DNA from 4 places in the Nonomuraea sp. NPDC005501 genome. Region 4 is predicted to be linked to each of the others. Evidence: riboswitches for the same ligand, from Rfam matches in the RefSeq annotation. Region 4 holds a riboswitch; each other region holds the start of a gene.
What was found. A riboswitch is a leader RNA that binds a small molecule or an ion and turns the genes downstream of it on or off. The one in region 4 is predicted to bind cyclic di-AMP.

Region 1 (7,492 bases), on a different contig from region 4:
GCATGGGCTGCTCGCCGAAGTGGACGCGGCGTCGCCACACCCGGGCCATGATCACCCCGTGCCTGAGCGCCGCGTACGTCAGGTGGAAGTCCATGTTCGCCGGCGTGTGACCCGTCAGTGCCTGGTACGTGCGGCACACGTCGTCCCCGCGCATGAAGTCCGGCAGCCCCGGCAGGCCGATCGCCTCCGTGAGGTCCTGGAAGAACCGGTGCAGGAAGATCATCCAGGCCAGGTCCAGCTCGCGCGGCCCCACGGCGGCCATCTCCCAGTCGAGCACGGCGACCGGCCGGAAGTCCCGGTACATCACGTTCCCGATGCGGGCGTCGCCCCAGGTGAGGACGTCGGGGCCCGGGTCGTCGGGCCAGTGCGCCTCCAGCCAGCCGAAGGCGCGCTCCAGCAGCGGGATCGGGTGGTCACCGTGCGCCCACGCGTAGTAGGCGCGCTGCGCGTCCACGTGCGCCCGCAGCCCGCCGCCCCGCACGCCGCCTCCCCCCTCGTCGCCGGCGAAGCCCTCCCCGCCGTACGAGGGCCGCTCTCCGCCGCCCAGGGCCCGCTCGTCGCCGTACGAGGGCCGCTCGTCCGCGCGTGAGGGCCGTACGCCGGTGGGGGACAGGACCGAGAGGTCCTCGCGGGTGAACGGCGCGTCGTGCAGCGCGGCGAGGAGCCGTACCGTCGCGTCCTGCAGGACGCGCCGCCGTCCTGGTGGCGCGTCGAGCAGCCAGCCCTCGAACGTGTACGGCATGACGTCCGGCGGCACGTCCCCGTCCTCCCGCTCCATGACGAAGAACGGCGTGCCCAGCGGCGCCGGGTCCGGCTCGAACCACAGCGCCCTCGGCGCCGGGATCCCGGCCCGGTCCCGGGCCAGCCGCATCACCTCGAACTGGGCCCCCAGGTCATAACGGGGGAAGACGGGTACCGCCTCGGCCGCCGGCGCCAGCCGGGCCACGCACCGTGCGTGCCGCCGGCCCGGCCAGGAGGCGGTGAAGAAGACCGTCTCGCTGGACATGCCGTTGGCCGCGGGCCGCGAGAGCTCCGACACGTCCACCGGGCCGCCGGTGCGGCCGGCCAGCCAGGACGCCATCCGGTCGCGGAGCCGGCCCAGGTCACGGGTGGACGTCCGCATCTCCTCCGTCACGGCGGCCTCCTCGGGTGAGTTCCGGTCCCGCCCCAGTGGTATACCCCTAGCAAGCGCTTGTCCACGTGGGGCGAGCGTTACGGTCAGGTACGGGGCAGCCGTACCCTTGTCTGAAAGGGCATGTCACGAAGGGACAGTGGGATGAGCTCAGCGGGTGAAGGCCTGTCTCGCCCGCTTCCCGAGCCGGTGCGGCTGAACGTCGTCGACCTGGCAGCCCAGGTCCTCGGCTCGATGCCCGCTGCGTCCGTGCCGGCCCCGTTGCGGGGCATCGCCAAGTTCGACCCGCGCAAGCGCGCCCGCCTGGGCAGCGCCCCGATCGCCGCGCAGCTGGAGAACGACAAGGAGTTCCGCGAGCTGGTCGCCGAGTCGGTCGCGGCGGGCTGGCCGGAGCTGGCCGCCTCGCTGGTGGACGGCCACGTGCCGCCCGCCGCCGACCCCGTGCTCGTGGCGGCCGCCGCCTACCTCACCCGCCCGCCCGGCTGGGCCGACATGGTCGAGGCCGCCCGCGCCGACCTCGAACGGTCCGCCGTGGCCGCCGAGGGGTCCGAGCGCGAGGAGGTCGTGTCCCGGCTGCGCGAGCAGCTCGCCGCCCAGAAGAGCGCCGCCAAGGAGGAGACCGACCGGCTGCGCGAGCAGCTCAAGGCCGCCCGCACGGAGAACTCCGACCTGCGCCGCCGCCTCCATGAGGCCCGGGAGAAGTCCAGGGAGGCGCAGCGGCGCGCCGAGGAGATGGAGCAGCTCGCCGAGGAGGCGCGGTCGACGGCCTCGGCGGCGGGCAGCGCGGGCGAGGCCGAGCTGCGGCGGTTGCGCGAGCGGCTGGCCGACGCCGAGAAACAGCTCGAAGCCTCGCGCCGGGCCGCCCGCGAGGGCCGCAGCATCGAGGACGCCCGCATCCGGGTGCTGCTCGACGCCCTCCAGGACGCCTCCGCCGGGCTGCGCAGGGAGCTGGCCCTGCCCACCATGATCAGCAGGCCCGCCGACTCGGTGGCGGCCGTCACCGGCGAGCGTCCCAGCGTGCGCGGAGTGCCGGCCCGCGCGCTGGCCGACGACGACCCGCAGCTCCTCGACCAGCTCCTCGCGCTGCCCCAGGTCCACCTGATCATCGACGGCTACAACGTGACCAAGGCCGGCTACGGCACCCTCACGCTGGCCGACCAGCGCAACCGGCTCATGACCGGGCTCGGCGGGCTCGTCGCGCAGACCCGCGTCGAGGTGACCGTGGTCTTCGACGGGGCCGAGCTGAACGCGCCGGTCCAGGTGGTGGCGCCGCGCGGGGTGCGCGTGCTGTTCAGCGCGCCGGGGGAGATCGCCGACGACCTCATCCGCCAGCTCGTCCGCGCCGAGCCGCCCGGCCGGGCCATCGCCGTGGTGTCCTCCGACCGCGAGGTGGCCGAATCCGTCCGCAGGATGGGCGCCCGCCCCGTACCGTCGGCACTGCTGCTCCGCAGGCTGGGCCGCGCGTAAACCGCGAGCTGGGCTGCGCGTAGACCGAGGGCTGGGCTGCGCGTAGACCGCGGGCCGGACTTGAGCAGGGCGCGATCCGGACGTAGCGGCTGGACGGCAAAGCGACGGTATAAGGAATCTGGCGTTTAGGTGAGATCAACACCTTAACTTCTGTACTATTTCGCCCCAGGTATGATCCCTTGGAGGCGACGCTGTGAGTTTGGGCCGGGTGCCGATGGTCGCGTGTCTCGCGATCGGGTTGCTGCTTTCGCCGACAGGTGGAGCCCAGGCCGCGCCGAAGCCCACGATCAAGCAGGCCAAGGCGAAGCTCGCCAAGCTCAACGACAAGGCCGACAAGGTCGTCGACCGCTACAACACGGCGACCGAGAACCACAAGAAGGCCCAGTCCGCCTACACCGAGCTCAACGACAGCTACAAGCGCAAGCTCGCGACCGTGGCCGACCTGCGCGAGCAGGTGATCTCGATGGCCGTCAACAGCTACAAGCTGGGCCGCGACGTCACCTCCATGCCCGGCGTGATCGGCTCCGACGATCCCATGAACACCCTGGGCGGCCTCGCCCTGGCCGACCAGGTGACCCGGGAGCGCGCTGACAAGCTCACCGCCTTCGACCGGGAGAACCGCGGCCTCAAGGCCGAGCGTGACAAGGCCGAGGAGGCCCTGGCCGCCGCCGACAAGGAGCGCGACGCGGTCCGCAAGGAGCGCGCCGAGGTCCTCAAGCTCATCGCCCAGCAGAAGAAGCTGCTCGACCGGCTCGGCGCCTACCGGGTGGGCGACCCGAACAGCACCGGCATCAAGTACACCGGCGCGGCCTCGGGCAACGCGGCGGCCGTGCTCCGGTTCGCGTACTCGCAGGTGGGCAAGCCGTACGTGTTCGGCGGCACGGGCCCCGGCGGCTGGGACTGCTCGGGGCTGACGCAGGCGTCGTGGCGCGCGGCCGGCGTCTCGCTGCCGCGCACCACCTGGCAGCAGTGGGCGTGGGGCGCCTCGCGCAGGGTGGCGCTGAACGCGCTGCAGCCCGGGGACCTCATCTTCAGCTCGGGACTCGGCCACGTGAGCATCTACGCGGGCAACGGCCAGATCGTTCACGCGCCGCAGACGGGCGACGTCGTCAAGGTCGCCACCCTCTCCTCGTACGGCGGCGCCCTCGTCGGCGCCATCCGCCCGTAGCGCGCCACGCGGCGCATCCTCTCACTCTGAACCGAAGACACTGCCTCGCTGTGGCGAGGCAGTGTAGCGGCCGTGCGCGCGTCTCGTGACGGGAACGCAAGTGAAGAACTGAAGCGGTCCGTGACCGGTCATGGTCACGTGGCCTGCCGTCCTGCCGGGGACAAACCTGACAAATGTGACGAAAGAGTCCTGACAGGCGCCTGATTCGTCAAGTGTGAGCAGAGTCACATTTGCGTAACGAATCATGGTGGCTAGCTGGGAGTCGTCCCTTTACTGACACCTTATGGCGATCTTTACAGCTTGACCCACGCTTTGCCGTTTCATGACATCTCGGCGTAACTTCTGGCGTCGCGGCGAACAAGCCATGGCGCCGCGAACCAACATCGGTCCCACCGATGTGGACGAGATAGCAATCCATCGGTCGCCGCCGTAAATATCCGTACTTGTTGCGGTGGTGGCCTGCCGAGTCCGTGCAGCCAGGAGGCACGGAGCCGGGGACCCAGCGATCCCGAGCGGGATCAGGGGTGAATCGGCGCGTAACGCGCCGTAGGGCGACTTCCAGGCCCGAATCCGTCAGCTAACCCGGTAGGCGTTCGTGGAAGATCCAAGGAGAAATCCTGTCTACCCACTCGCACAACCCCCGTCTGTCCCGAATCGCCCTGAGCGGCGTCGCTCTCACCATGACCGTGACGGCCGGAGGTCTGGTCCTCCATGCTCCGGCGGCCCAGGCGGCAGGGACGACGAGCACCACGGCCAGTCTTTCCACGGTTTCGGCGGGCACAGCCGCCGCGTCCGTGAAGACGGCGGCCGGCAAGACGGCGAAGGCCTCCAAGGCCGTCCGGCAGCAGGCGAAGGCCCATGCGGCCGTCGCCGTCGCCAAGGCGCAGATCGGTGACCCGTACCGTTACGGCGGCACCGGCCCTGGCGCGTTCGACTGCTCCGGACTGGTCCAGTACGCCTGGAAGAAGGCCGGCGTGAGCATTCCCCGCGTGACGAACAGCCAGTACGCACGCATCAAGAAGAAGGTCTCCTGGAAGAACCTCCAGCCGGGTGACCTGATGTTCTTCCGGGGGCTCGGTCACGTGGGCATGTACGTCGGCCACGGCAAGATGGTCCATTCGCCGCGGACAGGTCTGACGGTACGCGTCGAGAAGATCAGCGGATGGCGCAAGTCGTCGTTCGTGGGGGCGGTACGTCCCGGCCTGTGAGCACGCACGAAGACCCCGTCCCGGGTTGGGGACGGGGTCTTCGCGCGTTCGGGAACGAACAGCGGGCGGGTGGCCGGGTACGATCGGACAGCGTGTCCGCCCGGGTGAGTCGTCGAGCCGTGCTGGCGGGGGTGGCGCCCCTGCTCGCGCTGGCCGCCGCGTCCTCGCCGGCCCGTGAGCCTGCTCAGGCGGATCGTGCCGTCGGGCTCGGCGGGACAGGGGGCGAGCCGTGGCCCGGCGAGACGCGGGCGGCACGGGGCGCCCGATCACTCGTGCTGGGACACCGGGCCGATCCGAGCCTGCTCCAGGATCTCGCGCGCCGGGCCGACACCGCGGCGGAGCGCGTCTCCGGCGTTCTCAGCGTGTCCGTGCGGCCCCTCGTGCTCGTGCCCGCCTCCGCCGCCGAGGCCGCGCGCCTGGCCGGCGTGGCGGACGTCGAGGGGCTGGCCGCCGTGGCCGACGGAAGCCGCGTCGTCGTGGTCCCCGGCACGTTCGACCGCCTCACCCCCACCGGCCGCGACGTCGTGCTCACCCACGAGCTCACCCACGTCGCCGCCGGCACCGGCGGGCTGCCGCCGTGGCTGTACGAGGGATTCGCCGACTACGTCGCCTACCGCGACGCCGGCCTGAGCGTGCCTGTGGCCGCCGCCGAGCTGGCCGCGGAGGTCCGGGCGTCGCGGCCGCCGCGCCGGCTGCCCGAGCCCGGCGATTTCGCGCCCGGCTCGGCCCGGCTGGCGGCGGTCTACCAGGAGGCGTGGCTCGCCTGCCGGTACGTCGCCGAGCGGCGTGGGGAGGACACGCTGGTGAGGCTCTACCGTGATGCCAGGACGCGGGGCGCCGCCCGCGCGCTGACCGCCGCCGGACTCCCGGCCGCGCGGCTGACGGCGGGGTGGCGCGCGTACGTGCGTGAGAAGCTGGCGTAGGGGGATCATGTGACGAACGACGGCCAGGTGGGGGACGCGGCCCGCGGAGCGGACGCGCCCGGCACAGACGCGCCCGGCACCGACGCGACTCCGGGCGACAGCGCCACGGGGCATACCGCGGCGCGGCAGGCCGGGCTGGTGTGCGCCGGGCTCGGGATCGCGACCCTGGCCGTGGTGGCCCTCACGACGCCGTGGCGGGCGCTGCCGCCCTCCGCGCCGCATGTGGCCCCCGACCCCGCCCGTGACTTCAGCCCCGCCCAGATCGCGCACGCCGCCGCGTTCGACGCCGCCACCGGCGCGCCCGGCTACCTGTCGCTCGGCCTGAGCCTGCTCTTCGCCGGCCTGCTCGTCCTCACCCCGCTCGGCGGCCGGCTGCTCGGACGGCTCAGGGGCCCGTGGTGGCTGCGCGTCGTCCTGGGCGTGCTGCTGCTCACCGCGATCGTCGAGGCGGTCAGGTGGCCGCTCGGCATGTGGTTCGAGACCGAGCTGCGCGCGTACGGCCTGTCCACGCAGGACTGGGCGTCCTGGACGGGCGACCGTCTCAAGAGCATCGGCGTCAACGCCGCCGTGCTGTCCCTCACGATGGTGGTCCTGGTCTGGCTGGCGCGCAGGGTCCGCCGGTGGTGGATCCCGGCCGCGGTGGGCGCGTTCGCGCTGACCGTGGCGCTCTCGTTCATCTATCCCGTGGTGGTCGAGCCGCTGTTCAACGACTTCCGCCCCATGCCGCAGGGCCCGCTGCGCACGAGCCTGCTGCGGATGGCCGAGCGCGACGGCGTGCCGGTGGAGGACGTGCTCGTCGCCGACGCCTCCCGCCGCACCACCGCACTCAACGCGTACGTCTCGGGCTTCGGCGCCACCCGCCGGATCGTCGTCTACGACACGCTGCTGCGCGCCCCGGGCCCGCAGGTGGAGCTGGTGGTCGCGCACGAGCTCGGCCACGCGAAGAACGGCGACGTGCTGAGCGGCACGCTCGTCGGCGGGCTCGGCGCCGCCGCCGGCACCGTGCTGCTGTACCTGGCCTTCCAGCTCGTACGGCGGCGCACCGGAGTCGCCTCGGTGGCCGACCCCAAGGCCGTGGGCGCGCTGCTCGGCCTGATGAGCCTGGCCACCGTGCTGTCCGGCCCCGCCCAGAACGTCGTCGGCCGCCACGTCGAGGCCCGCGCCGACGTCCACGCCCTCGACCTGACGAGGGACCCGGCCACCTTCGTCGCCATGCAGAAACGCCTGGCGCTCACCAACATCTCCGACCTGTCACCCGATGCCGTGGAGTACGTGCTCTACGCGTCCCATCCCTCGACCCCGGAGCGCATCGCCCTGGCGCGCGCGTGGGCGCGGCTGAACGGCGTGCCCACGCCGTGACCCCACGCGTCGTCATCGTCACCAACGACTTCCCGCCGCGCCCCGGCGGCATCCAGTCCTTCGTCCACGGCCTGGCCGTGCGCACCCCCGGCGTGGCCGTCTACGCGCCCTCCTGGCCGGGCTGCGCCGAGTTCGACCGCCACCAGCCGTACCCGATCGTGCGTCACCCGACCTCGCTCATGCTGCCGACGCCCGCTGTCGCGCGCGCGACGGCCCGGCTGGTGGCCGAGCACGG
Region 2 (7,492 bases), on a different contig from region 4:
CGTCGTCGTACGGGTGGACAGACCCGGACGGCCGGCGATCGAGGACCCCGGCTGAACCGTGGACGCGGCTGAAGGAGCTCCAGGTGATCCGGCGCGTGACCTGGTGAGATGGGCGGGACCGGCGCAGACTGGAACGGTGATCCCTAGCCACTGGTACAACATCGTCCCGGACCTGCCGGCGCCCCCGCCTCCGCCGTTGCACCCGGCGACCCGGCAGCCCGTGGGCCCGGGCGACCTCGCGCCGCTGTTCCCGATGGAGCTGATCGGCCAGGAGGTGAGCGGCGAGCGGTTCGTCGCCGTCCCGCGGGAGGTGCTGGACGTCTACCGGCTGTGGCGGCCGACGCCGCTGCTGCGGGCGCGCCGGCTGGAGCAGGCGCTCGGCACCCCGGCCCGGATCTACTACAAGTACGAGGGCGGCTCCCCCGCCGGGTCGCACAAGCCGAACACCTCCGTGCCGCAGGCGTACTACAACGCCCGCGAAGGCGTGCGGAAGCTCACCACCGAGACCGGCGCCGGGCAGTGGGGCAGCGCGCTGGCGTTCGCGTGCGCGCAGTTCGGGCTGGAGTGCGAGGTCTGGATGGTGCGGGCCTCCTACGACCAGAAGCCGTACCGGCGCTCGCTCATGCAGGTGTACGGCGCGACGGTGCACGCCAGCCCGTCGCCCGTGACCAAGGCCGGGGCCAGGGTGCTGGCCGAGACGCCCGGCTCGTCCGGCAGCCTGGGCATCGCGATCAGCGAGGCGGTCGAGGTGGCCGGCTCCGGCGATGACGTCCGGTACGCGCTCGGCTCGGTGCTGAACCATGTGCTGCTGCACCAGACCGTGATCGGCGAGGAGGCGCTCCAGCAGATGGAGGAGACGCCCGACGTGATCATCGGCTGCACCGGCGGCGGCTCCAACTTCGCGGGGCTCGTCTTCCCGTTCCTGCGCGAGAAGCTGGCCGGCCGGATCGACCCGGTGATCAGGGCCGTCGAGCCGGCCGCGTGCCCATCGTTGACCAGAGGTGTGTACGCCTACGACTACGGCGACACGGCAGGGTTCACGCCGCTGCTGAAGATGCACACCCTGGGCCACGACTTCGTGCCGGACCCGATCCACGCCGGTGGCCTGCGCTATCACGGCATGTCGCCGCTGCTGTCGCACATGTACGAGCTGGGGATGTTCGAGGCGGTCAGCAAGTCGCAGAGCGAGTGCTTCGAGGCCGGTGTCCGCTTCGCCCGTACCGAGGGGATCCTGCCCGCGCCCGAGCCGACGCACGCGCTGGCCGAGACGATCGCCGAGGCGCTGCGCTGCAAGGAGAGCGGCGAGGAGAAGGTGATCCTGACGGCGCTGTGCGGTCACGGCCACTTCGACCTGGCCGCGTACGACCGTTACCTGTCGGGGGCGATGGAGGACTTCGCGCTTCCGCAGAAACGCATCGACGAGGCCCTCGCCCACCTGCCCGGCTGAGCCGACCGCGCCGTCCCGGTCGCCGCGGTCCCGCCGGCCGGGCGGGCGTCAGCGCGCCGTGGGACGCTTGCCGTGGTTGGCCTTCTTCTTCCTGCGGGCCTTGCCCTGGCGACTGCGCCTGGCCATACCGGCCTCCCTGTGAAAGCGACGAGCCCTGGTGTGACGTGCGTCTCCAACGTCTCCCGCCGGCGCTTCCGGCACAAGGGTGAGACCGGTCAACATTCCCCAACACTGGCATGTCATAATTTGGTGGAATCTGTTGGAAGGAGCGCGGGCTTGCTGGCACAGCAGCGACAACAGACCATCCTCGAGCGCGTGCGCAGCAGCGGCGGCGTCCGGGTGGCGGACCTCGTGCGCGAGCTCGGCGTCTCCGACATGACGATCCGCCGCGACCTGGAGGTCCTCGCCGAGCGCGGCCTGCTGGCCAAGGTCCACGGCGGCGCGACGGCGCTGGACCAGGGGTCCACGGAGGAGCCTGGCTTCACCGCCAAGTCGGCCCGGCAGCAGCACGAGAAGGAGGCCATCGCGCGTGCCGCCGCCGAGCTCGTACGGCCGGGCACCGCGGTCGCGCTGTCGGCCGGCACCACGACGTGGTCGCTGGCCCACCATCTGACGGGCGTGCCCGAGCTGACGGTCATCACGAACTCCGTGCCCGTCGCCGACGTCTTCCACCGCAACCCGCGCCCCGACCGCACGGTCGTGCTGACCGGGGGCGTCCGCACTCCTTCCGACGCGCTGGTGGGCCCGGTGGCGGTGGCCGCGATCCGCCGGCTGCACGTGGACACGCTGTTCCTCGGGGTGCACGGCATGAGCGTGCGGGCCGGGTTCACCACGCCGAACCTGCTGGAGGCGGAGACCGACAGGGAGCTGGTGGCCGCGGCGCACCGGCTGGTGGTTTCGGCGGACCACACGAAGTGGAACACGATCGGCATCAGCACGATCGCCGAGCTGGCCGAGGCCGACGTCGTCATCACCGACGCGGGGCTGCCCGAGGACGCACGCACCGAGCTGGCCGAACGGGCCGGACAACTGATCATCGCTGAGGGGTAGCCGTGAAGCGCACCATCACCCATCTGGCCGACGGCCGGGAGCTGATCTACTTCGACCGGAGCGACGACGCCGACCGCGGCGCGATCGACCGCCGGCCGCTCGATCCGCGACCGGTGGCCTCCGAGCTGCGTTACGACCCGCTGACCGAGGAGTGGATCGCGGTCGCGGGGCACCGGCAGACGCGCACCTTCATGCCTCCGGCGGACGAGTGCCCGCTGTGCCCGTCGACGGACACGCGGGCCTCGGAGATCCCGGCGCGCGACTATGACGTGGTGGTCTTCGAGAACCGTTTCCCCTCCTTCTCCATGAATCTCGGGACTTATCAGGATGTGGGGGGTCTGAGTGAGGTTCGTCCGGGGGTGGGACGGTGCGAGGTGGTGTGCTTCACCTCGGAGCACTCCTCCTCGTTCTCCCGCCTGTCCGACGCGCAGGTCGAGCTGGTGATGGAGGCCTGGGCCGACCGTACGGCCGAGCTGTCCGCGATCGACGGCGTCGAGCAGGTCTTCTGCTTCGAGAACCGGGGCGAGGAGATCGGCATCACGCTGACCCACCCGCACGGGCAGATCTACGCCTACCCGTACGTCACGCCGCGCACGAAGCTCCAGCTCGGCGCGGCCGCGCGGCACGCGGCCCGGCAGGGGGGCAACCTGTTCGCGGACGTGCTGGCGGGCGAGCGCGCCGCCGGGACCCGGGTCGTGGCCGCCAACGAGCTGTGGACGGCCTTCGTCCCGGCCGCGGCCCGGTGGCCGTTCGAGGTGCACGTCTATCCGCACCGGCAGGTCCCCGACCTCGCCGCGCTGTCGGAGGAGGAGCGCGCCGCGTTCGCGCCGCTCTACACCTCGGTGCTGCGGGCCCTGGACGGGATGTTCGGCGTCGCCATGCCGTACGTCTCGGCCTGGCACCAGGCCCCGGTACGGCAGGACCGGGAGCTGGGGTACCTGCACCTGGAGCTGTTCAGCATCAGGCGGGCGCCCGGGAAGCTGAAGTATTTGGCGGGGTCGGAGTCGGCGATGGGCGCGTTCGTCAACGACGTGCTCCCCGAGGAGGCGGCCCGGCTGCTCCGATCACAGGTTGATCACTGATTGATCTCTGATTGGAGTCGCATGGCCTCCGCTTTACTACTAGTATCCCTTCGGTACCGGCCGTAACAGCTGGTACACGCCTAATCCCGGGCGCGTCGCTCGGGAGCCGGGGACCCACCGCATCTGGGGTGAATCCACTTCGGTGGTAGGGACCTCCCATCCCGAACCCGTCAGCTAACCCGGCCGGCAGAGGGAGAGGAATACTCCGTGGCGTCCGCGTCCCCCACGCGCCTTGCCATCAACTTCGTCATCGGCGTCGTGATCGCCACCGCCGGCTTCGGCGCGGCCACCGCGACCGCCGCCCCCAAACCCAGCGAATCCGAGCTGCGCGCCGAGCTGAAGAAACTGAACGGCAAGGTCGACAAGCTCATCGAGAGCTACAACCTCAAGCGGGTCGAGCTGGCCAAGGCCCAGCAGGCTGCCGGCACAGCCGGCAAGCGGCTCGCCGCCGCCGAGCAGGCGGTCGCCACGGCCGAGCGCCGGGTCACCGAGATCGCGCAGCTGCGCTACCAGAACGGCGACCCGGCCGTCCTCGGCTTCATGCTTCCCAACAGCGCCGCCGGCGCGGCCGTCCTGGAGCAGATGACCCGCGACCAGCAGACGGTCGTGGCGGGCGTCGCCAAGGCCCGCGACGAGAAGAAGCGGGCGGCCGACGAGGCCGCCGCCCTGGCCACCAGGATCAGCGCCGAGACGGCGGACGTCGCCAAGCGGCGCGACGAGGCCCAGGACGTCATCGACGACATCGAGAAGAAGCTCAAGGATCTCGTGCCGGTCAGCACCGGCCGCCGCTCCGACGGCACCTGGGCGCCCGAGCTGCCGTCGGGCACCGACAACATCACCCCGCGCACCCAGGCGATGCGCGCGCTGGTCCAGAAGAACTTCTCGCTGCCGTTCACGGTCGGCTGCTTCCGCTCGGGGTCGAGCGGCGAGCACCCGCTGGGCCGGGCGTGCGACTTCATGATGAGTTCGGGCGGCACCATGCCCAGCGCCGCCAACCAGGCCCTCGGCGACCGCCTCGCGGCCTGGGCGTTGGCGAACAAGGCGAAGCTGGGGGTGAAGTACGTGATCTGGCGGCAGCGCATCAACCAGGGCTCCGGATGGAGCGCCATGTCGGACCGCGGCAGCATCACCGAGAACCACTTCGACCACGTCCACATCTCGATGAACTGAACGAGGGTCGGGCCGCGGGACCGCCGGTCGGCTCACCACCGGCGCCCGCCGCCACCCGCACAGCGAGCTCGATCAGCTCCGCGACCCACTATCGGATGTGATCCGCGCCACACCCTGTCACAGGTTCCCTCCGTCCGACGCCTTGTGCGCGAAACCCGAGCGAACGGAGCAGAGACCATGACCGAGCACACCGGCGGCCGGACGGAAGTCATCGTGATCGGCGGCGGATACGCCGGAGTCCTCGCGGCCAACCGCCTGACCCGCCGCGACGACGTGGCCGTGACCCTCGTCAACCCGCGCCCGGCCTTCGTCGAGCGCGTGCGCCTGCACCAGCTGGTGGCGGGGTCCGACGACGCGGTCGTCGACTACGAGGACGTCCTGAGCGAACGCGTCAAGCTCGTGGTCGACACCGCGACCGCGATCGACCGGGAGGCGCGCACCGTCTCGCTGGCCGGCGGCGGCACGGTCGGGTACGACCACCTGATCTACGCGGTGGGCAGCCGCAGCGGCGTGCCTGAGGTGCCCGGCGCGGACAGGTTCGCCTACCAGATCGCCACCCTGGAGGAGGCCGAGCGGCTGCGCCAGGCCGTGGCCGCCGCGCCCGCCACCGCGGCGCTGACGGTCGTGGGCGGCGGCGCCACCGGTATCGAGATCGCGGCCGAGCTCGCCGAGGCGGGCCGCACCGTCAGCCTCGTCTGCGGAGGACAGCTCGGCCTCTACCTCCACCCGAACGGCCGCCGCTTCGTCGCCAAGCGGCTGGCGGCCCTGGGCGTGACCGTCCTCGAAGGCCCCGGCACCAAGGCGGCGTCCGTGACGGCCGGCGCCGTCCGCCTCGCCGACGGCCGCGAGGTGCGCGGCCACCTGACCATCTGGGCCGCCGGCTTCGGCGTTCCCGACCTGGCCGCCCGCAGCGGCCTCAGCACCGACGAGACGGGCCGCCTCCTCACCGACGAGACCCTGACCAGCATCGACGACGACCGCATCGTCGCCGCCGGGGATGCGGCCTCGCCCTCGGGCCTCGCTTACCGGATGGGCTGCCAGTCCGCCGTCCAGCTGGGCCCGCACGCCGCCGACGCCGTGCTTCGCCGGATCGAGGGCGGAGCGCCCGAAGCCATCAGCGTCGCCTTCGCCGGGCTGTGCGTCAGCCTCGGCCGCGGCGCCGGCATCTTCCAGTTCGCGCGCAAGGACGACACCGCCATCCGGTTCTACGTCGGCGGCGGACCGGGCGCGCGCCTCAAGGAGTTCGTCGTCGCCCACACCGTCAAGCAGCTCGCCGACGAGGCCCGCAAGCCCGGCGCACGCGTCCTGAAGGCCAAGGACAACGCCCGGCAGCAGCGCGTCCAGGCCGCGCCCGCGTACGTGTCGTAGCCCCCTGAAGCGGGCGGCCCAGGCGCATCCCGCTCCCCCCATGCCCGCTCCCCATGCCCTGCCTCCCGGGACGGGCCGCCATGGAAGGATTCCAGGATGCACGACCACGCCGCGGACCCGGCGACGGAGGCCTTCGTCGCCCACCGCAACCTGCTCTTCACCGTCGCCTACGAGATCCTCGGCTCGGCGGCCGACGCCGAGGACGTCCTGCAGGAGGCCTGGCTGCGCTGGGCCGAGATCGACCTGGCGCAGGTCCGCGACCCGCGCGCGTTCCTCGTGCGCGTCACGACCCGGCGGGCGCTCGACCGGCTGCGGGCCCTGCGGCGCCGCAAGGAGGCCTACGTCGGCCCCTGGCTGCCCGAGCCGCTGCTCACGTCGCCGGACGTCGCGGAGAACGCCGAGCTCGCCGAGAGCCTGTCCATGGCCGTGATGCTCGTCCTGGAGACCCTCTCGCCCACCGAGCGGGCCGTGTTCGTCCTGCGCGAGGTCTTCGACGTCGACTACGACGAGATCGCGGAGGCGGTCGGCAAGACCCCCGCCGCGGTCCGCCAGATCGCCCACCGCTCCCGCAAGCACGTCGACGCCCGCCGCCCTCGCCACGTGGTCTCCCCGCGCCAGGCGCAGGCCGCCCTCGCGTCGTTCCAGCACGCCGTGGAGACCGGCGACCTGCAGGGCGTGCTCGACGTGCTCGCCCCTGACGTCGTCCTGATCAGCGACGGCGGTGGCGTCAGGAGCGCCGCGCTGCGACCCGTCACCGGCCTCGCGAAGGTGGTCCGCCTCCTCCTCGCCAGTCTCGGCGACAAGGAAGGCACGCTCACCGGCGAGCCCATCACCGTCAACGGCGATCCGGCGCTCCTCCTGCGCCTCGACGGCGAGATCGACAGCGTCATGGCGCTCAAGGTCGAGGACGGCCTCGTCACCGGCATCTACTTCATCCGCAACCCTGACAAGCTCACCCACATCGCCGCCGCCACACCGCTCACCCTGACCTGATACCGGTACGGCCGCGGTTCCCCCCAGGAAAGGAACGAACGCCGCGGCGTCAGTCCCAGGTGGGGAGGTGCTGCTCGGGGTAGCGGGCGCCGAAGCCGCCCGTGGGGAGGATCTCCGCGACGCGCTTCAGGTCCGCCTCGTCGAGCACGAGGTCGGCGGCGGCGACGTTCTCCTCCAGCCTCCCGCGGCTGCGAGTGCCGGGGATGGGGACGATGTCCTCGCCCTGGGCGAGGAGCCAGGCCAGGGCGAGCTGGGCGACGGTGGCGTCCTTGTCGGCGGCCAGGTCGGCGAGCCGGCGGGTGGCCTCCAGATTCCGCTCGTAGTTGCCGGGCTGGAAACGGGCGTCCCAGCTGCGCATGTCACTGGGGTCGTACTCGGCGCC
Region 3 (7,492 bases), on a different contig from region 4:
GAGACGCCCATGCTCCAGCCGATCCACGGCGGCGCGACGGCCCGGCCGTTCAAGACCCACATCAACGCCTACGGCATGGAGCTCTACCTTCGCATCGCGATCGAGCTCTACCTCAAGCGGCTCGTCGTCGGCGGCATCGAGAAGGTCTTCGAGATCAACCGCAACTTCCGCAACGAGGGCGCGGACTCCACGCACAACCCCGAGTTCACCATGCTCGAGGCGTACGGCACCTACCTCGACTACAACGACATGGCCGACCTGACCCAGCGGATGTACCAGAAGGCCGTGGTCGCGGCGCTGGGCACCTCGGTGGTCGTGCACGACGGCGTCGAGGTGGACCTGGGCATCCCCGAGTGGCCGCGCGTCACGCTGTACGGCACCGTGTCGGAGGCGGTGGGCGAGGAGATCACCACCGAGACGCCGATCGAGCACCTGCGCGACCTGGCGGACAAGCACGACGTCCACCACGACCCCAAGTGGGGCCCCGGCAAGCTGGTCCAGGAGCTGTTCGAGGCGCTCGTGGAGCACACGCTCATCCAGCCGACGTTCGTCATGGACTACCCGCTGGAGACCTCGCCGCTGACCCGCCAGCACCGCGACAACCCGCTGCTGACGGAGAAGTGGGACCTCATCGGGTTCGGCACGGAGCTGGGCACCGCCTACTCCGAGCTCATCGACCCGGTCGAGCAGCGCCGGCGTCTGGTCGAGCAGTCGCTGCTGGCGGCGGGCGGCGACCCGGAGGCCATGCAGCTCGACGAGGACTTCCTGCAGGCTCTGGAGTACGCGATGCCGCCCACCGGCGGCATGGGCGCCGGCATCGACCGGATGATCATGGCGTTCACCGGCAAGAACATCCGCGAGACGATCCTCTTCCCGCTCGTCAAGCCGGCCCACTGAGCCCCGGCCGTGCCGCCGCACCCGTGGCGGCACGGCGAAGGGCCCTGAGAACGGGTCATGCGCAATTGCGGGATCGTGCCGGACTAAATGCGCCGGTGGGCGCCCGCGTCAGGATTCCCGGTGAGGGCCTGTAAGGGCCGCTGTGATCGCGCAGCGTGCCCCGAAGTGCCGACACTCGCCGAGTCCCCCACATACGACGGATCAAGTCAATGACGGCCGTCAAGTGCCACGGATATCGCGCTTGACGGCCTTTCCCGTATGCGTTTAACGTCTGCGGAGCGAACAGCTTTGCACGGGCCGACGACGACTCCGAGACTGCTGTTGGGGGGAGGGCTCCCGATGGATGTGCTCACCGATCAGGTTGAGCTTAGCCACGCCGATCTAGCCTTGCTGGCGGAGCTTGCCAGGGGAGTCACCGTCGATCGGGTGGGCAGGCGCCTCGACATCAGCGGGCGCACCGTGCGCCGCCGGCTGCGCGGCATCTGCGACCGCATCGGGGTCGCCACGGCCATCGAGGCAGTCGCCTGGGCCGCCCGCCGCCAGCTCATCTGAGCGGCCCGTCGAGATTCAGTCGGCGACGCGGACGGCGCCCACGAACGGCCGGTTGGCCAGCGACGCCACCCTGACGACGTCACCCGTGCGCGGCGCGTGGACCATCATGTTGCCGCCGATGTAGATGCCGACGTGGTGCAGGTCGCCGTAGAAGAAGACCAGGTCGCCGGGGCGCAGCTCGTCCCTGGAGATGTGCCGGCCGGCGGTCCACTGGCTGCCGGTGTAGTGCGGCAGCGAGATGCCGACCCGCTGGTAGGCGGCCATGACGAGGCCGGAGCAGTCGTACGAGCTCGGCCCCTCGGCACCCCAGACGTACGGCTTGAGCTGCTGTGTGAGCGCCCACCGGGCCGCCTCGGCGGCCTTGCCGGCGCCCGAGATCGGCAGGGCGACGCGGACGGCCGGCGTGCCCGGGCGGCCCGCCTCGCCGATCGCCCGCCTGAACAGGTTGCTCTCCACCTTGGCGACCAGCTTCACGATCTTGTCGCGCTTCGTGTCGAGGTCGGTGACGAGCTTCTCCACCTCGTCGATGTGGGCCTTCGCCTCGGACTGGGCCCGCTTGGCCGTCTCCATGGCCTTGACGACCTGGTTGACCTCGTCGCCGGCCTCCTGGGCCAGCGCGTAGGTGGTGGCGGCCCGGTTGAGGAACGCGCCGGGGTCGCCGTCGTCCATCAGGGCGATGGCGCGGCTGAAGCCGCCGGTCATGTACTCCTGCTGGGCCAGCAGCCTCGTCTTGGCGCGCTTGGCGTCGAGGTCGGCCTGGCTGGTCGCCAGGACCTTCCTGGCCTGCTCGGCGGTCTTGCGGGCGGTCTTGAGCTTCTCCCGCGAGCCGTTGTACTGCTCGCTGAGCGTCTCGATCTCGGTGTGCATCGCCTCGACCCGCTTGGACAGCTCCTTCAGGGAGGGCTCGGGGTCGGCGGCGGCGGACCCGGGCGGGAACGCGAACGCCAGCGCCACGACGGCGGCGCTCAGGACGGCGAAACGGCGCAGGAGCGCCTGTTTCGGAGGGCGGGCATCCAGGCCCGCTCTCGTCCTTCCGCGACGGCGCGTGCGCTTCACCGACCAGCTCCTCTCTTCGACGCCTACCGGGTTAGCTGACGGGTTCGGGCCGGAGCAGCCCTACCGAGCGTGATGCTCGGATTCACCCCATGTGGTGGCACTGAGAGCTCGCCACCGGCGGGTCCCCGGCTCCCCTGCGGGGATTGGGCGCGTCTCCGCGCGGGGGTCGCGCGGGTGACATCGTCGCTGGACATTAGTGCACCTCGGGTTCGTGCTCAACCAGAACTGCCAACTCTGTAGAGGTATCGCTACCGAAGGGTCACGAGTGGACGACGCGTCACCCGATGCCGGTCCGACTTTATGTCTACTTTGCCATGCCTTGAGCAGTACGTTGCCCGCAGGGAGCGCACGGTAGTGACATGTCGGATGCCGTAGGCGGAGCGGATTTTGGTACGAGCCGTAATGGGATCTGTACTCTGGATGCCCATGGAACAGGTCGCCGAAGTCACCGTGCCTGACACCGAGATCGTGGTGCGCCGCGCCCGCACGTCGGATGTCAGGACGATCAGGCGCCTGGTCGACACCTACGCCGGTGCCGGTCCTCGCCTTCTGGAGAAGGCCACGGTCACCCTGTACGAGGACGTGCAGGAGTTCTGGGTCGCCGAGCGCGGCGGCCAGGTCGTCGGCTGTGGCGCCCTCCATGTGCTCTGGGAGGATCTGGCCGAGATCCGGACCGTCGCCGTGGACCCCGCCTTCCGCGGGCTGGGCATCGGCCACCGGATCGTCGCCGCGCTGACCCGCACGGCGGTGGATCTAGGGCTCAGCCGGGTGTTCTGCCTGACGTTCGAGGTCGACTTCTTCGCCCGCCACGGGTTCCGCCCGATCCAGGGCACCCCGGTCTCCCCGGAGGTCTACGCCGAGCTGCTGGCCTCGTACGACGAGGGTGTGGCGGAGTTCCTCGACCTTGAGCACGTCAAGCCCAACACCCTGGGCAACACCCGCATGCTGCTCCATCTGACATCCGGTGACGCCGACCTTGACCGCTGAGAAAGGTGATTGTTGATACCTATGTCGATACGTTGGGCAGCACAGGCATGTGTCCTGACATGTGCTACATGCACTCTCGAAGCGAGGTGACACGGTGAGCACCGGACAGCCGCCGTATCCACAGGACGAATCCGGCGAGAACGCTGCCGGGAATCCCGAGTACGGACAACACACTCCGAACCGTCCCCACGGTGAGGCCGACCCCGACGCGACGGTGGTGGGTTACCGCGCCGAGGACTACGGTCAGCCCGGCTACGGCCAGCCCCAGCAGGGCTACGGCCAGCCCCAGCAGGGCTACGGCCAGCCCGGCCAGCCCGGCCAGCCGCAGTACGGCCAGCCGGGCTACGGGCAGCAGGGCCAGTCCCAGCCGGGCTACGGTCAGCCCCAGCAGGGCTACGGGCCCCAGGGTCAGTCGCAGCCCGGCTACGGCCAGCCCCAGCAGGGCTACGGCCAGCCGCAGCAGGGCTATGGGCAGCCCGGCCAGCCGCAGTACGGCCAGCAGCAGCCCTCCCAACCCGACTACGGGCAGCAGCAGTACGGCCAGCAGCCGCCCTCGGGCCAGCAGTACGGCCAGCCCGGCTACGCGCCCCCGCCGCAGCAGGGCTACCAGCAGCAGGGCTACGGCCAGCCAGGCCAGCAGCAGTACGGGCAGCAGCCGCCCTCCCAGCCCGGCTACGGCCAGCCCCAGCAGGGCTACGGGGCCCAGGGTCAGTCGCAGCCCGGCTACGGCCAGCCCCAGCAGGGCTACGGTCAGCAGGGCTACGGCCAGCCCGGTTACGGTGAGCCCGGGTACGGCCAGCCGCAGCAGGGCTACGGTCCGGGGCAGCAGTACGGCCAGCCCGGCTACGGCCAGCCGGGATACGGCCAGCCCTACGGCCAGCCGGTGGGCGTGCAGCCTCCGGGCGCCCCGGCGCCGCTCGCCGAGTGGTGGCAGCGGCTGGTGGCCCGGCTCATCGACGGGGTGATCTTCATCGTGGTGAGCCTGATCGTCTCGGGCATCTTCACGGCGATCTTCCTGGCCACCTACGACTGGTCGACCGGCTCGACGTCCGGCGTGTTCAGCGCGGCGGTGGTCGGTGCCCTGATCGCCATCATCCTGACCGCCCTGTACGTCGGCTACGAATTCCTCATGACCAAGATGAGGGGGCAGACCCTTGGCAAGATGGCCATGGGCATCAAGATCGCTCCTGTCGGCGGCCCCGTGCCGCAGGCCGGCGTGCCCACCGACGTCGCGCTCAAGCGGGCCGCCGTGACGTGGGGCGGTTGCATCGCCGCCATCCTCCCGATCTCGATCTCGGCGTTCATCGGCTGGCTTCTGGTGGCCGTGAACGGCGCGTCGCAACTCTGGGACAAGCCGCTGCAGCAGACGTTCGCCGACAAGGTGGCCGGCACCGTGGTGGTCAAGATCAAGTAATCGCGAACCACAGCAGAGGCCGGCTCCGTGCCGGCCTCTGTTTTGTACCCGGGTACGTGAGGGACCGGGCCGTGGCAATATGAGGCCACGAGTTCGGCGCCGAGGTGGGTTATGGCGGGTGCGCGGCCGGGCGGGACGCCCGCTGAATGGTGGGAACGGCTTGCCGCGCGCCTCATTGAGGGCCTCGTGTTCGGGGTGTTCTATTACATTCTGTTCATCGTCCTATGGGCTGCCTTCCGGACTGTCGGCGTGTCCGAGGCGACGGCCGGCCGCCTGCCCGGGGTGGCGGCCTGGTTCCTGGCCGGGCTGGGATATACCGCCTATGAGTGGGTGGCTCTTTCCGGCGCCGGCCGGACGTTCGGCAAGGCGATCATGAAGATTCGGGTGACGCCGCGCGACCTTCCACGGGCCGCACTGCTGAAACGCGCCCTGGTGTATCCCGGCCCGGTCATGCTGATGGGTATTCCGCTGGTCAATCTGCTGGGCGGAATCTACGTGTTCGCCGTGGGGATGATCATCTTGATCGACAAGCCACTGCAGCGTGGGCCGCATGACCGGCCGGCCGGAACGTTCGTCGTCAAAGATCTTCGTTGAGGGTTCGTACCTGCGGCGATGCCATTCAGCAAAATTTTCCTTGATCCGGTAAGGAGCCTGGAGAGACTGGCATTAGGCTATGGGGCAACCAGGGCGGCCCGATGTCGGTGGCCCTGTCAGGCGTGGAGCGCTCGCGTACCGCTATGGTCGTGAGCGGATGCCTGAGACCTGGAGCGGCATGAGGCCCGCTCATGCTCCCCGCGCCCGTGGTGCATAAAGGGAGCCCCCTGAAACCCCCGTCCGCTGTGGAGGCGAGGACGAATGCAAGCCGTTACAGACGTATTGTCGGCGCTCATCCCCCCGGTGGTGGTCGGCGGCGCCTTCATCTTTGGCGTCGTGAAGTTGGTGCGGTCGGAGGCGGCCGGGCGCAGGTCAAACCGGCCGGATGAGGCCGAGAACGGCAACTGATCCACACTGAGCGGCTAGTCAGCCGAATCTCCGCACCTCTGAATTGTCTTAGCGCCTTTCCGGGTATATGTTTGGGCCAGCGAATGAAACAATGCTCCGGGAAAGGATTGCGTAGATGGCCAAGCAGATCCAGGAGATTCTCATCGATGACCTCGATGGGGGCGAGGCCAATGAGACGGTCAGCTTCGCCATTGACGGCTCCTCCTATGAGATTGACCTCAGCGACCTGAACGCCAAGAAGCTCCGGGACGCCCTCTCGCCTTTCGTTCAGCACGCTCGCCGGTCAGGCGCCGTGTCGACGCGGCGGCGCGGGCGCGGCGGCCAGCGGGCGATGAGCCGCGAGAAGAGCTCGGAGATCCGTCAGTGGGCGAAGGCTCATGGCCTGCCGGTCAGTGAGCGTGGCCGTATCGCCTCCACCGTCGTCGAGCAGTACGAGCGGGCCCACTGAGCGACCGCGGACCATGCGCTTATGGCGCTCGCCCAGGACCCCGGCGAACGCCATAAGCGCATGATCATTTCTGTGCTTCTCAAATACTGGACGCCCCGCGCCCTTATGGATCTTGGTATCGCCGGGTGAGCCGGTATTTGGGGCCTGACCCCCGTTCTCCTTCCCGTCGCCGAATGCCGCCGGCGTAAGCCCTTTTGCCCGGGCGCTCTCCGGACGCTGTTTCTTCGCCGTGGCCCGTCCCATCCGCCCGGGCCGTCCTCCCGCGCAAATCCCGCCCGCCCGCCCGGCCGCCTGGTGACAGGCCCGGCGGGCGGTCTTCCGGCCCTCGGTAACCGGGCTGACCAGACCATGGATTTCACCGCCGGCAGGCCTGTTCATGAACGATTGGCGGGCCTTTGACGCGGCACGTAGGATGTTGACGCAGGGGTTTCGGACACGGCTCACGTCATGTGCGGGCGACGGCCACTCCCGGGCCGGTTACCACACGGCGTCCGGCGTCGTCCGATGACAAGGTGATCGGACGACCGTCCGCGCGGATCCATCCCCTGCAGGAGCGGCGAATTGGAGTCGCTTCCCCGAGTCCCCTAAACATCGTTCGCTTGCGGCGTATCGGGAACATGTCACCCCCGAACGGTAGTTGGATAGAGGGTGAACGCCCTGCTCTCGGGGAACGTCTCTGCTATAGAGCGTGTCAGCGGCAGTGGGCACGGTTCGCCGAGCCAGGGCTAGCATGCGGGATGACGGGACCGGACTAAACCGGCCTGACTGACCGCTCTGTGAGGAGCGACGAGATGTTCGAGAGGTTCACCGACCGAGCGAGGCGGGTTGTCGTCCTGGCGCAAGAAGAAGCCAGGATGCTCAACCACAACTACATCGGCACTGAGCACATTCTTCTTGGTTTGATCCACGAAGGAGAAGGCGTAGCCGCCAAGGCTCTGGAGAGCCTGGGCATCAGCCTTGAAGGAGTGCGCCAGCAGGTCGAGGAGATCATCGGCCAGGGCCAGTCGGCTCCGTCGGGGCACATTCCGTTCACCCCGCGGGCCAAGAAGGTTCTTGAGCTGTCGCTCCGTGAGGCTCTGCAGCTGGGCCACAACTACATCGGCACCGAGCACATCCTGCTCGGGCTCATCCGCGAG
Region 4 (7,492 bases):
CGGCGTCGCGGACCGACTGTTCGAGCTCCTCGGTGACCGGCAGGGCGGTGAAGACGGTCACCCGGCCGGCGCGCAGCCTGAGCGCGGCGGCCAGCCCCAGCACGGCGCGCAGCCGTCCCGGGTGGGCGCGGGCCCGCAGCAGCGGACGGTACGGACCCGCCGCCAGCAGCTCCAGCAGCCGGAGCGTGGCCAGGCCGTCGTCCACGACGACCAGCCGGCCGGGGCGGGAGGTGAGCCAGCGCAGCTGCACCTTGCCGGAGAAGGCGTCGCCGGCGGCGTTCATCCGGCGCGGCAGCTTCTCGGACGGCTCGGCCAGCTCCAGGCCCTCGGGCAGCGACAGGCGGCGCAGCTCGCGGCGGGTGGCCTTCAGCGCGCGCTGCCCGGCGCGGGGCACGACGGCGGTGGCGGGGCCGAGCACGCCGGCGTGGTGCGCCTCGACGGCGCAGAGCATCTGGAGGGGTGACTCCACCCAGGCCGATGCCCGCTCCGTCACCCCTGCTCTCCCCACTCCGGGCTGATGCCGGCTTCGCTCCGGGTCGCCCGCGACCGCACGACGCGCTCACCGTAATCCGGCCCCCTGACGGCGCGGGGAACGCCGCGTGAACAATGGAGGCCATGAACTCGCTCAATCTCACCAGTGACGGCGTCTCGATCCCCCAGCTCGGGTTCGGCGTCTGGCAAGTACCCGCCGACGAGGCCGAGCGGGCCGTGACGACCGCTCTGGAGGCCGGTTACCGGCACGTCGACACCGCCAGGATCTACGGCAACGAGGAGGGCGTGGGCCGGGCGGTGCGCGCCTCCGGTCTGCCGCGCCAGGAGGTGTTCGTCACCACGAAGCTGTGGAACGACGACCACCACCGCGCCGAGCGGGCCCTGGACGAGAGCCTGGCGCGGCTCGGCCTGGACCACGTCGACCTCTATCTCATCCACTGGCCCGCGCCGAAGCAGGACGCCTACGTGGGCGCCTGGCGGGCGCTGGAGAAGGCGCACCGTGACGGGCGGGCCCGGGCCATCGGTGTGTCCAACTTCACGGTGGAGGCGCTCACCCGGCTCATGGACGAGACCGGGATCACGCCGTCGATCAACCAGATCGAGCTGCACCCGTGGCTCCAGCAGCACGAGCTGCGGGCCTTCCACGAGGCCAACGGCATCCTCACCGAGGCGTGGAGCCCGCTCGGCCAGGGCCGGGGCCTGCTGGAGGAGCCGGTGTTCCAGACGCTGGCCGCCAAGCACGGGCGCACCCCGGCGCAGGTCGTGCTGCGCTGGCACATCCAGCTCGGCAACGTGACGATCCCCAAGTCGGTCACGCCGTCCCGCATCCGGGAGAACATCGACGTGTTCGACTTCGTCCTGGACGACGAGGACCTGGCGGCTATCGGGGCACTCAACGCCAATCGCCGCCTTGGGCCCGATCCCGCCACATTTGGGTAAAAAAGCTATGATCCCTCGCCATGAGGGATCTCGCATGGGGCATCGCGGCGACAGGCGGCATCGCACGGACCGTGGGCGCGGTCATCGCCGCGGAGACCGGCATGCGGGTGGCGGCCGTCGGCTCGCGTGATCTGGGCCGCGCCGCCGCGCTGGCCGCGGAGCTCGGCGCCGAGTCGGCGTACGGCTCCTACGCGGAGCTGTGCGCCGACCCGGCCGTCGACGCCGTGTACGTGGCCACGCCCCACGCCCAGCACCTGGCGGTGGCCGAGGCGGCCATCGCGGCGGGCAAGGCCGTGCTGTGCGAGAAGCCGCTGGCCGCCTCGCTCGCCGACGCCCAGCGCATGGTGCGCCTGGCCCGCGAGGCCGGGGTCTTCCTGATGGAAGCGATGTGGATGCGGTTCAACCCGCTCATCCGGCGGGTGGCCGCCGACCCGCGCTTCGGCGAGATCCGCTCGGTGCAGGCCAGTTTTGGCTTCGCTTTGCCGTTCGACCCGGCCCACCGGCTGTGGGCTCCGGAGCTGGGCGGCGGGGCCCTGCTGGACCTGGGGATCTACCCGTTCGGGCTGGCCCAGCTGCTGCTCGGGGCGCCGTCGGAGGTGCGGATGACGGGTTGCCTGGCGCCGTCCGGCGTGGACGCGGAGGCGGGCGGCGTGCTCGTCTACCCCGGCGGGAGGCGGGCGCTGGTGGAGGCCTCGCTGCTCGCCTCGTTCCCCAACAGCGCCCACGTGGTGGGCACGGGGATGCGGGCCGAGATCCAGGCGCCGTTCTGGGCCCCGAACCGCGTCGTGCTCAGCGGAGCGTCGATGGCGACGGAGGTGCACGACCTCGACCCGGCCGACAACGGATACGCGGGGGAGCTGCGCGAGGTACGGGATGCCCTGGCCGAGGGACGGACCGAAAGCGAGATCATGCCACTGGACGAAAGCCTTGCCATGGCGGGGCTTCTGGAGGATGCACGATCTCAGCTCTCCTAGCTGGGCATTTATCCACTTGTAATCCTCTTGCCGGATGTATTACCTTAAATCCTGTTCGTCGGCTTACGTCCGGTTTGCCCGTTCGTTGCCGGCCAGTCGCACAGATCATCACAGGACCCCCCTGTGACCGCTGAATCCGCCTGAGCGCGGAACCGGGGACCCACTTCTCTTGGGGTGAATCGGCACTCCCCTGTGCCGTAGGGCAGCTTCCACGCCCGAACCCGTCAGCTAACCCGGTAAGCGGCATGGAAGCAAGGAGCATCCCTTCTCGATGGCCAAGCACCGTCTCATCCGTGCCCTCACGCCCGGAACGATCCGCGCCACCCTCGGCGCGACCATCATCGCCTCGGCCGCCTTCGGCGCCGTCGTGCCGGCCAACGCGGACACCCCCGAGCACGTGGGGCCGGCCTCCAACTCGTCCGTCAGCCAGACCGTCAACAAGCAGGCCGTGTCCGGCTCCCAGTACGGCCGGGTCAACGTGACCGCGCAGAAGGTCCTCGACGTGGCCCGCGCCCAGGTCGGCACCTCCGAGAACGCCTACGGCGGCGGCACCAAGTTCCAGCAGTGGTACGCGAAGTCGCAGCGCGCGCTGGAGACCGTCAAGCGTGACGGCGGCTCGCCGCAGGCCTACCTCAACGCCGCGTGGTGCTCGATGTTCGTCTCCTGGGTCGGCGAGCAGACCGGCGCCCGCCCGCAGGTCGGCTGGGACGCCTACACCGTGGCCCACGCCCGCTGGTTCGCCCAGAACCACCGCTGGGGCAGCACGGCCAAGCCCGGCGCCGTCGTCTTCTTCTCCTGGAGCGGCAGCAAGGACCTGGACGACATCAACCACGTCGGGTTCGTCGTCAAGGACAACGGCGACGGCACGATCTCCACGATCGAGGGCAACACCGGCAACGGCCGCGTCGAGCAGCGCGTCCGGCCGACCTCCCAGGTCGTCGGCTACGGCTACCCGAACTACGCCGGCTGACCCGGTCCCCCGACCACTCCCCCACCTCTCCCCAGAGGGAGCGAGCGCGCGCCTTCCCCCGGCGCGCGCTCGCTCGCGTTCCGGGAAGATCCCCCCGTACGCCTGACCGTCCCGCCCGGTCCCACAGCGGGTTGTCCGTTCGTGTGGCGTTAACGGGACGGATGGTATGGGAGCGCTCCCAGCGACCTTTTCGCGCCGTTTGGACCCCTAAATCCTCTTTCACAGCGACAAATACGGCCCGAGGTAACGGTTGCGTTTCGGGCCGTTGACGACCCCCACGCCATGAGGGCACTCTTTGTGGGAGCGCTCCCAAGACCTTCCCATCGCGGCCTCATCGCCGCGATGCACCTCCCACATTCACCACCCAGAGGGGTTCCGAATGAAGAACCACAAGCGCTTGGTCATGACCGGAGCCGCGATGACGGCCCTGCTGGCCATCGCGGCGTGCAGCAGCGGCGGTGGCGGCACCACCCCGGCGGGCTCGCAGAGCAGCGCGGCGGCCGAGCCGGTCACGATCAACGTGCACACCTTCGGCGGCGGCGAGAACTTCGGCTACGACGAGGCCGTCAAGAAGTGGAACGCCGAGCACCCGAACATCCAGATCAAGTACACGAACCTCACCGACCGGTTCGAGGACGTGTACCTGCCGCAGCTGCTCCAGCGTCTCCAGGCGGGGGCAGGCGCCGGAGACGTGGTCGGCATCGACGAGGGCGCGATGGGCCTCATGGCGGCCCGTCCGCAGTTCTTCACCGACCTCGGCCAGTACGGCCTGGACAGCCGCAAGGCGGACTTCCCGGCGGCCAAGTGGGAAGCGGGCCTCAACGCGGACGGCAAGCTGTTCGCGCTGGGCACGGACATGGGCGGCATGACCATGTGCTACCGCAAGGACCTGTTCAAGAAGGCCGGCCTGCCCACCGACCGCGAGGAGGTCGGCAAGCTCTGGCCGGACTGGAACGCGTTCCTGGAGACCGGCAAGAAGTTCGAGGCCGCCAAGACGGGCGCGAAGTTCATGGACGGCCCCAACACGATCTACAACGTGATCCTCTTCCAGGAGGCGCCGAAGAACGGCAACCTCTCCTACTTCGACAAGAGCAACAAGCTCGTCATCGAGTCCAACCCGGCCGTCAAGACCTCGTTCGACTGGGTGACCACCTTCAGCAAGGCGGGCATGACCGCCAAGCTGCAGGCGTGGAGCCCGGCGTGGGACAAGGCCATCAAGGGCGGCGGCTTCGCCACCATGGGCTGCCCGTCGTGGATGCTCGGCGTGATCGAGGGCAAGGCCGGCGAGTCCAACAAGGGCAACTGGGACGTCGCGGCCGTGCCGGGCGGCACGGGCAACTGGGGCGGCTCCTGGCTCGCGGTGCCCAAGCAGAGCAAGCACCCCAAGGAAGCCGCCGAGGTCGTGAACTACCTCACCGGCAAGGAGGGCCACATCGCGGCCTTCAAGGAGGCCGGGGCGTTCCCGAGCTCGCTGCCCGCGCAGCAGGACCCGGAGGTGGCGGGCCTGAAGAACGCCTACTTCAACGACGCGCCGACCGGCCAGATCTTCAGCGAGTCGGTGAAGAACCTCCAGCCGGTGTTCTTCGGTGAGAAGCACGCCCAGGTGAAGACCGCGGTCGAGAAGGTCATCGAGGGCATGGACCAGGGCGCGATCAAGTACGACGAGGCCTGGTCGAAGTTCGTCGAGGCGGGTGTGAAGGCGGCGGGCTGACCCCCGTCCCCCAGGACCGGGTGGCGCCCCTTCCCCTCTGCGGGCGCCACCCCTCCCCGCCCCGGCTCGAAAGGCTTCCATGACTATCCAACTCGCGCCGCCGCCTTCCCGGCGGGCGCCGGGCAGGCGGTCGGCCCCCTCCCGGCGGATGGCCCGCTTCGACCTCAAGGGCACGCCGTATGTACTGGTGTCGCCCTACTACCTGCTGTTCGCCGTCTTCGGCATCTTCCCCCTCGGCTACACGCTCTGGGTCTCGCTGCACGACTGGGAGCTGGCCGGCGACACCGAGTTCAAGGGCCTGGCCAACTACGGCGAGCTGATCACCGACGCCGCCTTCTGGAACGCCGTCGTCAACACGCTCGGCATGTTCGTGCTGGCCACCGTGCCGCAGCTCGTGCTGGCGCTGCTGCTGGCCAACGCCCTCAACAAGAGGCTGCGCGGCCGGCTGCTGCTGCGCCTCGGCGTGCTGCTGCCGCTCATCACCTCGGTGGTCGCCGTGGCCGTGATCTTCAGCCAGCTCTACAGCCGCGACTACGGGGTCTTCAACTGGATCCTGTCCTGGTTCGGCGTCGAACCGATCATCTGGCAGAACGAGAAGTGGTCCTCCTGGATCGCGATCGCCACGATGGTCGACTGGCGCTGGACGGGCTACAACGCGATCATCCTGCTCGCCGCGATGCAGACGATCCCGCGCGACCTGTACGAGGCCGCCTCCATCGACGGGGCGTCGGCCCGCACGCAGTTCTGGCGGATCACGGTGCCGATGCTGCGGCCGACGATGGTGTTCGTCGTGTTCATCTCGACGATCGGCGGGCTGACGCTTTTCACCGAGCCGGTCATGTTCGAGGGCAACCCGATGATGACGGGCGGCACCACCGGCCAGTACCAGACGGTGGCCATGTTCATCGTCAAGTCCGCCTTCCGCGACTTCGAGATGGGCTACGCCTCGGCGGCGGCCTGGCTGCTGTTCGTGCTGATCCTGCTCGGGACGATGGTCAACTACTGGTTCACCCGGCGCATCGGAGGAGGCAAGTGAACAACCGCCTCTGGGACGCGGGCCTCATGACCAAGGTGGTGCTGGGCTTCGCGCTGCTGCTGTCCGCGTTCCCGATCTACTACATGTTCATCATGGCGACGCGCACCAACGACGACGCCGTGGAGACGCCGCCGCCGCTGCTGCCCGGCGGCCACCTCGGCGAGAACGTCCAGCGGCTGCTGTCGACCGAGGACGCCAACTTCATCACCGGCCTGGTCAACTCCGCCATCGTGGCCGTCACCGTGACCGTGTCGGTGGTGCTCATCTCGACGCTGGCCGGCTTCGCGTTCGCCAAGCTCCGCTTCCCCGGCTCCAAGGTCCTGCTCGGGCTGATCCTGGTCACCATGATGGTGCCGCTCCAGCAGATGGGCGTGGTGCCGCTGTACGACATGATGGTCAAGCTCGGCTGGACCGGCCAGCTCCAGTCGGTCATCCTGCCGTTCCTCGTCAACGGGTTCGGCGTGTTCATGATGACCCAGTACACCTCCCAGGCGGTGCCCGACGAGCTGGTCGAGGCCGCCCGCGTCGACGGGGCGACCACCCTGGGCATCTACGGCCGGGTCGTCCTGCCCGCGCTGCGGCCCGGGATGGCGGTGCTGGCCCTGCTGGTGTTCATGCAGACCTGGAACGAGTTCATGTGGCCGCTCATCGTGCTGAACCCGGACAACCCGGTGGTTCAGACCTCGATCGCGGCGCTCAACTCCGCCCACGGCACGGACTACGTGATGCTGTTCACCGGCACCGCCGCCTCCGTCCTCCCTCTCTTCGTGGTTTTCGTGCTGTTCGGCCGGCAGATCGTCGGCGGCCTGATGGAAGGTGCGGTCAAGGCGTGACGACTCAAGAGGAGCAGACGAGCTCCGACCTGCGGTTCCCCCCGGGATTCGCGTGGGGGGCGGCCACCTCGGCGTACCAGATCGAGGGCGCGGTGACGGCCGACGGCCGCGGCGTCTCCATCTGGGACACCTTCACCAAGCAGCCCGGCCGGGTGGTCGGCGGCCACCACGCGGACGTGGCCATCGACCACTACAACCGGTACAAGGACGACGTCGCCGTCATGGCGGACCTGGGCCTGAGCGCCTACCGGTTCTCCGTGTCGTGGCCGCGCATCCAGCCGGAGGGCTCCGGGCGGTTCAACCACAAGGGCCTCGACTTCTACAAGCGGCTCGCCGACGAGCTGCGCGCGAACGGCATCGACCCGTGGCTGACCCTGTACCACTGGGACCTGCCGCAGGCGCTGGAGGACGCGGGCGGCTGGCCCAACCGGGACACCGCCTACCGGTTCGCCGAGTACGCCCAGTGCGTCCACGACGCGCTCAAGGACCACGTGCACACCTTCAGCACGGTCAACGAGCCGTGGTGCGCCGCCTTCC

Region 1: another riboswitch for cyclic di-AMP. It lies ahead of ABZS51_RS29765 (C40 family peptidase); the one in region 4 lies ahead of ABZS51_RS20895 (CHAP domain-containing protein).
Region 2: another riboswitch for cyclic di-AMP. It lies ahead of ABZS51_RS41130 (hypothetical protein); the one in region 4 lies ahead of ABZS51_RS20895 (CHAP domain-containing protein).
Region 3: another riboswitch for cyclic di-AMP. It lies ahead of ABZS51_RS08040 (NlpC/P60 family protein); the one in region 4 lies ahead of ABZS51_RS20895 (CHAP domain-containing protein).

What each region holds. Positions count from the first base shown of each region.
Region 1 covers NZ_JBEXDT010000073.1:110-7,601, reverse strand. The annotation lists gene ABZS51_RS29780 (phosphotransferase family protein) at 1-1,135, opposite strand, end outside; gene ABZS51_RS29775 (NYN domain-containing protein) at 1,277-2,599, shown strand; gene ABZS51_RS29770 (NlpC/P60 family protein) at 2,793-3,767, shown strand; cyclic di-AMP (ydaO/yuaA leader) riboswitch at 4,218-4,374, shown strand; gene ABZS51_RS29765 (C40 family peptidase) at 4,562-4,975, shown strand; gene ABZS51_RS29760 (hypothetical protein) at 5,068-5,898, shown strand; gene ABZS51_RS29755 (M48 family metallopeptidase) at 5,908-7,257, shown strand; partial or broken gene ABZS51_RS29750 (hypothetical protein) at 7,254-7,492, shown strand, end outside.
Region 2 covers NZ_JBEXDT010000164.1:2,314-9,805, forward strand. The annotation lists gene ABZS51_RS41110 (uridine kinase) at 1-55, shown strand, start outside; gene ABZS51_RS41115 (TrpB-like pyridoxal phosphate-dependent enzyme) at 137-1,447, shown strand; gene ABZS51_RS41120 (DeoR/GlpR family DNA-binding transcription regulator) at 1,724-2,497, shown strand; gene galT (galactose-1-phosphate uridylyltransferase) at 2,500-3,579, shown strand; cyclic di-AMP (ydaO/yuaA leader) riboswitch at 3,647-3,782, shown strand; gene ABZS51_RS41130 (hypothetical protein) at 3,787-4,749, shown strand; gene ABZS51_RS41135 (FAD-dependent oxidoreductase) at 4,927-6,117, shown strand; gene ABZS51_RS41140 (RNA polymerase sigma-70 factor) at 6,214-7,110, shown strand; partial or broken gene ABZS51_RS41145 (aldo/keto reductase) at 7,160-7,492, opposite strand, start outside.
Region 3 covers NZ_JBEXDT010000009.1:104,919-112,410, reverse strand. The annotation lists gene lysX (bifunctional lysylphosphatidylglycerol synthetase/lysine--tRNA ligase LysX) at 1-897, shown strand, start outside; gene ABZS51_RS08045 (LuxR C-terminal-related transcriptional regulator) at 1,237-1,449, shown strand; gene ABZS51_RS08040 (NlpC/P60 family protein) at 1,465-2,505, opposite strand; cyclic di-AMP (ydaO/yuaA leader) riboswitch at 2,511-2,665, opposite strand; gene ABZS51_RS08035 (amino-acid N-acetyltransferase) at 2,932-3,492, shown strand; gene ABZS51_RS08030 (RDD family protein) at 3,587-4,906, shown strand; gene ABZS51_RS08025 (RDD family protein) at 5,018-5,500, shown strand; gene ABZS51_RS08020 (Lsr2 family protein) at 6,024-6,356, shown strand; gene ABZS51_RS08015 (ATP-dependent Clp protease ATP-binding subunit) at 7,148-7,492, shown strand, end outside.
Region 4 covers NZ_JBEXDT010000041.1:26,477-33,968, reverse strand. The annotation lists gene ABZS51_RS20910 (hypothetical protein) at 1-493, opposite strand, end outside; gene ABZS51_RS20905 (aldo/keto reductase) at 616-1,431, shown strand; gene ABZS51_RS20900 (Gfo/Idh/MocA family oxidoreductase) at 1,452-2,405, shown strand; cyclic di-AMP (ydaO/yuaA leader) riboswitch at 2,524-2,663, shown strand; gene ABZS51_RS20895 (CHAP domain-containing protein) at 2,677-3,375, shown strand; gene ABZS51_RS20890 (ABC transporter substrate-binding protein) at 3,755-5,086, shown strand; gene ABZS51_RS20885 (sugar ABC transporter permease) at 5,166-6,122, shown strand; gene ABZS51_RS20880 (carbohydrate ABC transporter permease) at 6,119-6,955, shown strand; gene ABZS51_RS20875 (GH1 family beta-glucosidase) at 6,952-7,492, shown strand, end outside.